Linked DNA regions of Paraglaciecola psychrophila 170. The protein of the gene in region 1 interacts with the protein of each later gene in a pairwise test. Links are inferred from orthologs where the notes say so. Each region holds a gene or a part of one and is shown on either strand. Other genes may lie near its edges. The genes, in order: dnaE and dnaQ.

What was found.
Region 2: the proteins of dnaE (region 1) and dnaQ interact in binary tests that used the Escherichia coli proteins (3 or more experiments, as listed by UniProt). The link is inferred for Paraglaciecola psychrophila 170 from one-to-one orthologs.

The regions. Positions count from the first base shown.
Region 1 is NC_020514.1:3,935,008-3,939,419, forward strand. Bases 282-4,367 are described here. They hold dnaE (DNA polymerase III subunit alpha), read right to left. Parts: upstream 3,968-4,367; coding sequence 482-3,967; downstream 282-481. Other genes in these bases: accA (acetyl-CoA carboxylase carboxyl transferase subunit alpha), read right to left, coding at 282-426; rnhB (ribonuclease HII), read right to left, coding at 3,968-4,367. Also shown: more of accA, read right to left, coding at 1-281; more of rnhB, read right to left, coding at 4,368-4,412. UniProt on the Escherichia coli protein: DNA polymerase III is a complex, multichain enzyme responsible for most of the replicative synthesis in bacteria. This DNA polymerase also exhibits 3' to 5' exonuclease activity. The alpha chain is the DNA polymerase catalytic subunit.
Region 2 is NC_020514.1:2,575,956-2,579,257, reverse strand. What follows is about bases 46-3,021. They hold dnaQ (DNA polymerase III subunit epsilon), read right to left. Parts: upstream 1,900-3,021; coding sequence 1,192-1,899; downstream 46-1,191. Other genes in these bases: C427_RS11270 (DoxX family protein), read left to right, coding at 3,002-3,021; C427_RS11275 (VOC family protein), read right to left, coding at 2,563-2,916; rnhA (ribonuclease HI), read left to right, coding at 2,051-2,512; C427_RS11290 (TIGR03503 family protein), read right to left, coding at 46-1,167. Outside these bases: more of C427_RS11290, read right to left, coding at 1-45; more of C427_RS11270, read left to right, coding at 3,022-3,302. UniProt on the Escherichia coli protein: DNA polymerase III is a complex, multichain enzyme responsible for most of the replicative synthesis in bacteria. The epsilon subunit contain the editing function and is a proofreading 3'-5' exonuclease.

The DNA.
Region 1 (4,412 bases):
CGCTTTGCGATAACCTTCTGGTTTAGGCATGCCAAAGTTACGCTTAATTTTTTCTTTGGTATCGCGGCCTTTTTGATGACCAATAATCAACACTGGCTGCCCATCAATTTTAGCTAAGCCGCCCACTATGGCCTTGTCGTCCGCAAAGGCACGATCACCAGCAAGTTCATCAAACTCAGTACATATGCGCTCAATATAGTCATAGGTATAAGGACGCATTGGATGCCGCGCTATTTGAGATACCTGCCATGCGCCTAAGTTTGCAAATATTTTGCGACTTAATTCGGCACTTTTTTCTCGAAGTTTAGTGATCTCTTCTTCGATATTGAGATCGAATTCTCCCCCTTGATTGACCAGCCTTAACTCTTCAATCTTCGCTTCTAATTCTGCGATAGGTTTTTCGAATTCTAAAAAATTTACACTCATTGAACACCTAATAATAATTGTTTACAGCTTTCATTTGTTTACTTATATAAACGAATTAGTGAAATTCCAAGTCAACCTGAGGTTTACCCAATAGCTGTTGTAAGTCATATATTAACTCATCTTGGGGAGAAACATACCACTGCGCGCCCAAGGTTAAATCTACTTTTACGTCTGGATGTACATAATGTATCTGAACCGGACAACTGCCACCTTGATAAGGTTGCAAAATGGTTTGCATTTTAGCTAGAGTTGATGGATTACACCAGCTTGATTCTAAATGCACTTGCAAACCTTTGGCATTTTTCTCACGGGCTTGGACTAAGTCCATAACGTCACGTGCTGATATTGTATTGCCACCAGAGAATTCATCAAAGCTGACCTGTCCACTTATTACCAATATTTTGTCTGCTTGCAGCAATTCTTCGAACTGTTCAAGCATATCAGGGAAAAACCTAACATCAATTCTGGCGCTTTTATCATCTAATGTCACTAGTGCCCAACGACGACCACGTTTATTGGTCATCACCCTAACACCCAAGACTAAACCTACAGCGTACGCGATTTGGTCTCTGTTAGTTGGCTTTAGGTCAACTAAACGACAAGGCGCATAATGTTTGATTTCACTCAGGTACTGATTAATTGGATGACCGGTTAGATATAGTCCTAACGTAGTTTTCTCACCATCTAACCAGACTTTTTCTGGCCAATGAGGTACTTCAGCAAAGGCTTGTTGTACTTGCTCAGTCTCGGTGGTCAGCAAACCAAACATATCTGATTGCCCCGATGTTTTATTCTTAGCATGTTGACCGGCTGCGGCCAATGCGTCGGGTAAAGAAGACATTAATGACGCACGATGCGGGCCTAAATTATCTAATGCTCCTGCCAAGACTAATTTTTCTAAGATGCGCTTATTAATGCGTTTAAGGTCGACTTTGGCACAAAAATCAAATAAGTCACTGAATTTTCCGGTCTCTTCCCGCGCTTCGATAATCGCTTCGATAGGGCCTTCACCTACGCCTTTTATTGCACCTATGCCGTAAACAACGCGCCCTTCTTCATCCACCGTAAACTTACGGCTACCGGCATTAACATCGGGTGGTAATATGGTCAATCCCATGCGGTTACATTCATCAACCAGGGTCACAATTTTGTCTGAGTTATCCATATCCGCTGACATAACAGCAGCCATAAACTCAGCAGGATAATGAGTTTTAAGCCATAACGTTTGGTAAGACACTAAGGCGTAAGCTGCGGAGTGGGATTTGTTAAAACCATATCCAGCAAACTTTTCAACTAGGTCAAATATTTTAATCGCTAGAGTAGGATCAATGCCGTTTTCTTTGGCTCCAGTCTCGAATGACTCGCGCTGTTTCTCCATTTCCTCTAGGTTTTTCTTACCCATAGCACGGCGTAATAAATCTGCGCCACCCAAGCTATAACCCGACATGACCTGAGCAATCTGCATGACCTGCTCTTGATACAGGATAATGCCGTAGGTTGGTTGTAAGATTTCTTTTAAACATTCGTGTTGATATTCTGCATCAGGGTAAGAAACTTCTTCACGGCCATGCTTACGATCGATAAAGTTTTCAACCATGCCGGATTGTAATGGACCAGGCCTGAACAGTGCCACAAGTGCAATGATATCTTCAAATGAATCTGGTTTAAGGCGTTTAATCAACTCTTTCATACCACGGGATTCAAGCTGGAATACCGCTGTGGTTTCTGCATTTTGCAGTACCCTAAAACATTTTGCATCGACCAGAGGGATGGCAGCGATATCGACATCAATGCCTTTGCCCTCTTTGATCATATCAGTCGCCCACTGAATAATGGTCAGGGTACGTAATCCCAAGAAATCAAACTTAACCAGCCCTGCAGTCTCAACATCGTTTTTATCGAACTGAGTAACTGGGTTTTTACCTTCATCATCACAGTAAAGTGGTGCAAAATCGGTAATCAATGTGGGGGCAATCACTACGCCACCGGCATGTTTACCTGCGTTACGCGTGCAACCTTCCAGAATACGACACATGTCGATCAGCTCTTTGACATCTTCGTCTTGGCTGTATAACTCAGGTAAGCGCGGCTCTTCAAGAAAAGCTTTTTCTAACGTCATACCCGGAGTGGGTGGGATAAGTTTAGAGATCCTATCAACAAAACCATAAGGGTGCCCCAACACACGGCCCACATCGCGCACTACGGCTTTTGCCGCCATAGTACCGAAAGTAATGATTTGTGATACGGCATCGCGGCCATACATTTCGGCCACGTGATCAATTACCTCATCACGTCTGTCCATACAAAAATCGACATCGAAATCAGGCATAGATACCCGTTCAGGGTTTAAGAAACGTTCGAATAACAAGTCATATTCAAGTGGATCGAGGTCGGTGATATCCAGTGCATATGCCACTAATGAGCCAGCACCTGACCCTCGACCGGGGCCAACAGGAATATTATTGTCCTTACTCCATTGAATAAACTCCATCACGATCAAGAAATAACCGGGAAAACCCATTTGGTTGATAACCACAAGTTCAATGTCTAAGCGTTCATCATACTCAGGGCGTTTTTCTAAACGCACTTGCTCATCAGGAAACAAAAATGCCAGACGTCTTTCAAGACCTTCTTTGGAGACCTTGACTAAAAAGTCTTTGATATCCATTCCATCAGTCGGGAAATCAGGCAAAAAGTAGGTGCCAAGTTGAACTGTGACATTACAACGTTTGGCAATTTCTACTGTATTTTGAACGGCTTCTGGAATATCAGCAAATAGCTCTGACATTTCTTCAGAGGTACGTAAATATTGCTGTTCGGAGTATTCCTTAGGTCTGCGAGGATCGTTTAAAGTGAAACCATCATGGATAGCCACACGAATTTCGTGGGCATCAAAATATTGTCTATCCACAAAACAGACTTCGTTTGTAGCAACCACAGGCAAATCATATTGCTGCGCCCAATTTACAGCACTATGAATATAGTCTTCTTCTCCGTCCCTACCGGTGCGGGTTAATTCCAAATAAAACCGGTTAGGGAAGTGGTGTTGATAGAATTGAGTCACATTATGTGCAATATCCATATTGCCCTTAGTCAGCAACATACCTAAATCGCCTGCTTTGCCCCCTGATATTATAATCACGCCTTGGCTGTGCTCTACTAACCAATCTTTGTCAATAACTGCCCGGTCTTTAACACTGCCGCGTAAATACGCTTTGGAGACTAACAGTGTAATGTTTTTGTAGCCTTTGTTGTCCATAGCTAATAACGTTAGACGAAACAAAGTGCCTACTAACTCGTCGCTTTGCACCCAAAAATCCACGCCAATAATAGGTTTGATACCGTTAGCATGAGCTTGGCTATAAAATTTAACCAACCCACACATGTTCATTTGGTCGGTGATAGCAACGGCAGGCATACCCAGTTCTTTGACATGGGCGATAAGCGGTTTAACCTTGTTTAACCCATCCAACATGGAGTAATCGCTATGCACACGTAGATGTACAAAATTGACGGGGGTGGCTTGTAATTGTTGTGTCATTTAAGAACCTGCTAACTGGCCATCGCGCATAGCAAGAGATTGCTGCACTGGCTTAAAACTCATGCGATATTGAGGCAGTGGTCCAAACTCAGCGAGCTTAGCCAAATGAAATGGCGTGGGATAACCTTTATGTTTAGCAAAACCATATTCTGGGTGTTGTTGATCCAGCACTAACATTTCTTTATCACGTGTTACTTTTGCAATAATCGAAGCCGCTGATATTGCTGCAATTAAACCATCACCTTTAACAATGGCCTCACTAGAGTAATCCCACTTTGGACAACGGTTGCCATCAACCATCACATGAGTCGGTTGAATTGCTAATCCTTGTACCGCTCTAGTCATGGCAAGCATAGTGGCTTGTAAGATATTAAGCTGGTCAATTTCTTGGGGACTGGCTCGGCCTATTGACCAAGCTAAGGCATATTGCTTAATTTCAGCAGCT
Region 2 (3,302 bases), 1.4 Mb from region 1 along the record:
CAATGCGTTCTGCACGCTGGCATTATCCTCTAGAGATGGGTCCACACTATTTGGTTCAACAGCTACAACAACTGGCTCTGGCTCCACTGTTAAGAAGCTATATTCTGGCACATCCAAAATAAACTCTCTGCCTTGTGTGGTATTTCCATAGGCAGTCAATTTAACGCGGTATACGCCATACTCATAACTAACAATTAAATACTCTCGAACATCAGATGACATATCTGTAATAGAAAAATTCTGTATATCGCCATTTGGAAAGCGAACTTTTCCATCGATCAATAAAGTCGACATATCAACATATTCACGTTGAGCATCCACTTTAAGTTTGTGATGACCCTCGCCCCCACCATCCAGCTCAAACGTCACTTTAATAGGATTGGCCAACAGCGTAATATTAGGATCAACCTGCTCACGGGTAAACATAGGTGTAGATACAGCAAAAATAGGGACCCATTCGCCATCGGCAATTGCAAGGTTAAATTGCCCTGTAAATACCCCGTCCAAAGGTAACTCATCCATACCTTTACCGTTGTCTTCAAAAAACGCGATGATTTCTTTGTTGGCACCAAAATTATTAAAATTTGGATTATTAGTACTCGCCAATGAAATAGTCAGTTCAACCACATCTCTAAATGCAGTGTAATCAATGGGCACTCCATTATTGGTCAAATAGGCCGTTTTTTTAAGAATTTCACCAGAAAATATAATATTAGGTAAAGGGTCGGCATGTAATGCTAAATCACTGATCACCATAACTCGGCTTTCAGGCGAAATCTGACCAACCGCTTGCCATGGTCCAGGCATAGGGTTTTTAATGCTGATCATGTCGTAGGTACTGCTATCAAACCAAAAGACACTGCTACCATCGGCACTAGACTGAAATATTTTGGATCCATCAGGCTGCACTAAAACAATGGGAGCAGAGCCGAAGTCACGAAAAAATATCATAGTAATTTCGTCAACTTCGAAATCGATTCTAAAACGATTTTGCAGTAACTCGATACCATTGTGATAATCGGTACCTAATTGCGTCAGAGGCGAACCAGAACTTTGACTAACTGCAGATAATTCACTGTCCTGCTGACCTTGGGGAGTAGCTTGAACCGACCAGCTAACGTGTGCAATAAGACAAAAAACAAGAGCCGATACATTCTGTTTTAACATGTTTACTCAACTCACTATTTGTCGCTATTCACGCCATATACAGGCGCCACCTTTTTCAGCCACTAAATCCAAGCGAATTTCGTGCTGTTCTAATTCATCGGCCGTTGCCATAACAACCTTTAATGGTTTTCTTTGAGCAGACAGTCGACGAATAGTTTCTACTTGCAAGCCACCTTCACCGCTAGCCTTACCACTTAAATTAAGGTCAGTTTGGCCACCTGTCATCAACAGATACACATCAGCCAAAATCTCTGCATCTAACAACGCACCGTGTTTCTCTCGATGTGAGTTATCGATGCCATAACGCCTGCACAATGCATCAAGGTTGTTCTTTTGCCCCGGATGAATCTGTCTTGCCATATCTAGTGTGTCGAGCACAGTACACATTTTGGCAGACTCTTTGACTGCCAGACCTGTCAGCCTATTAAATTCATGATCCATAAATCCAATATCAAATGGTGCATTGTGGATCACCAGCTGAGCGCCACTAATAAAATCAATAAATTCATTAGCTATCGACTTAAAGACAGGCTTGTCTGTCAGATATTCATTGGTGATCCCGTGGACCCCTATCGCTTCTTGCTCGACTAGGCGCTGAGGATTGATGTAAACGTGGAAGGTATTTCCCGTCAGACGACGATTTATCATTTCCACACAGCCTATTTCAATAATACGGTGGCCTTGTTTCGGATCTAATCCAGTGGTTTCGGTATCTAATACAACTTGACGCATTTCAGACTCTTTATAGAACTATAAAATTGATGGAACTCTAAAATTAATCGAATTATAGAATTTTGTGGTTTTAACCGACTCGGACATTATACTGCGCTTAACAATAAATTCCTGAATTTTTATCCAGATATACACTTAAAATTAGGCAAATATGAAACAAGTAGAAATTTTTACAGATGGCTCCTGCTTAGGTAACCCTGGTCCTGGTGGTTATGGTGCGGTGATGATTTTTGACAAACATCGCAAAGAACTCAGTCAAGGATTTAAACATACCACCAACAACAGAATGGAGCTACTGGCTACTATTGAAGCACTGGCTATTTTAACTGAAGAGTGTTCTGTTAACTTAACCACGGACAGCCAGTACGTAAAAAATGGGATTAACCAATGGATTAAAAATTGGCGTAGAAATGGCTGGCGTACTTCAGACAAAAATCCAGTAAAAAATGTCGACTTATGGCAACGTCTAGACGAACAAGTCGCTAAACACAAAGTCAGTTGGTTTTGGGTAAAGGGTCATTCTGGTCACACTGAAAATGAAGCTTGTGACCAACTTGCTCGAAAAGCAGCTGAAGGTAAAAACATGCCAGTAGATAGCGGTTTTTCTGGCTGAGTAATGCTTCAACTCCAGATTCAGGTTAATAAATGATAAGTAGCTGCAAACTACTTATCATTCCACATTGCATATTCATTGTCATTTCCATCGCAAAAGTGAAACCTATGTCCACCAGGAAATTCAAAAGTAGGAATTTTAATGCTGCCACCAGCAGCTTCTATTGCGGCTTGACTTTTAACTAAATCATCACTGTATAACACAACTAACACACTGCCTTTATCAGCAGACACACTATGTTCAGAAACGTATAAACCACCTGCAATGCCAGCTCCAGAAATAGCAGCATAGTCGTCACCGTAGCTTACAAATGTCCAACCAAACACCTGATTAAAAAAGGCTTTACTTGAAGCCAAGGCTTTTACTGGAATTTCAATATAATTAATTTTATGGTGCTGGCTCATAGTATTATCCACTTGTTTAAAGCATCATGTTAGCAAGTTGTTAGTGTAATAATGCACTAAAATTTACTAAATTTGAGGATAACCAATGCGCGTAATTGAAAATATCTGTTTGTTATTAGGTCGACTGTTAATGGGCATCTATTTTATTTTGCCGGGATTACAGAAAATAACCAGCTATCAGACAATGACAGACTATATGCTTGCTCACAATGTGCCTGCTACCGCATTTTTATTGCCCGCTACCATTGTTATCCAAGTTACATTAGGCTTAGCCATTATAATCGGTTTTAAAGGCAAGCTCGCCGCTCTAATTTTAGCTGGATTAACTCTAGTTATTAGTATCTACATGCACGATTTTTGGAGCATGGCAGAAAGTTTAGAACGCA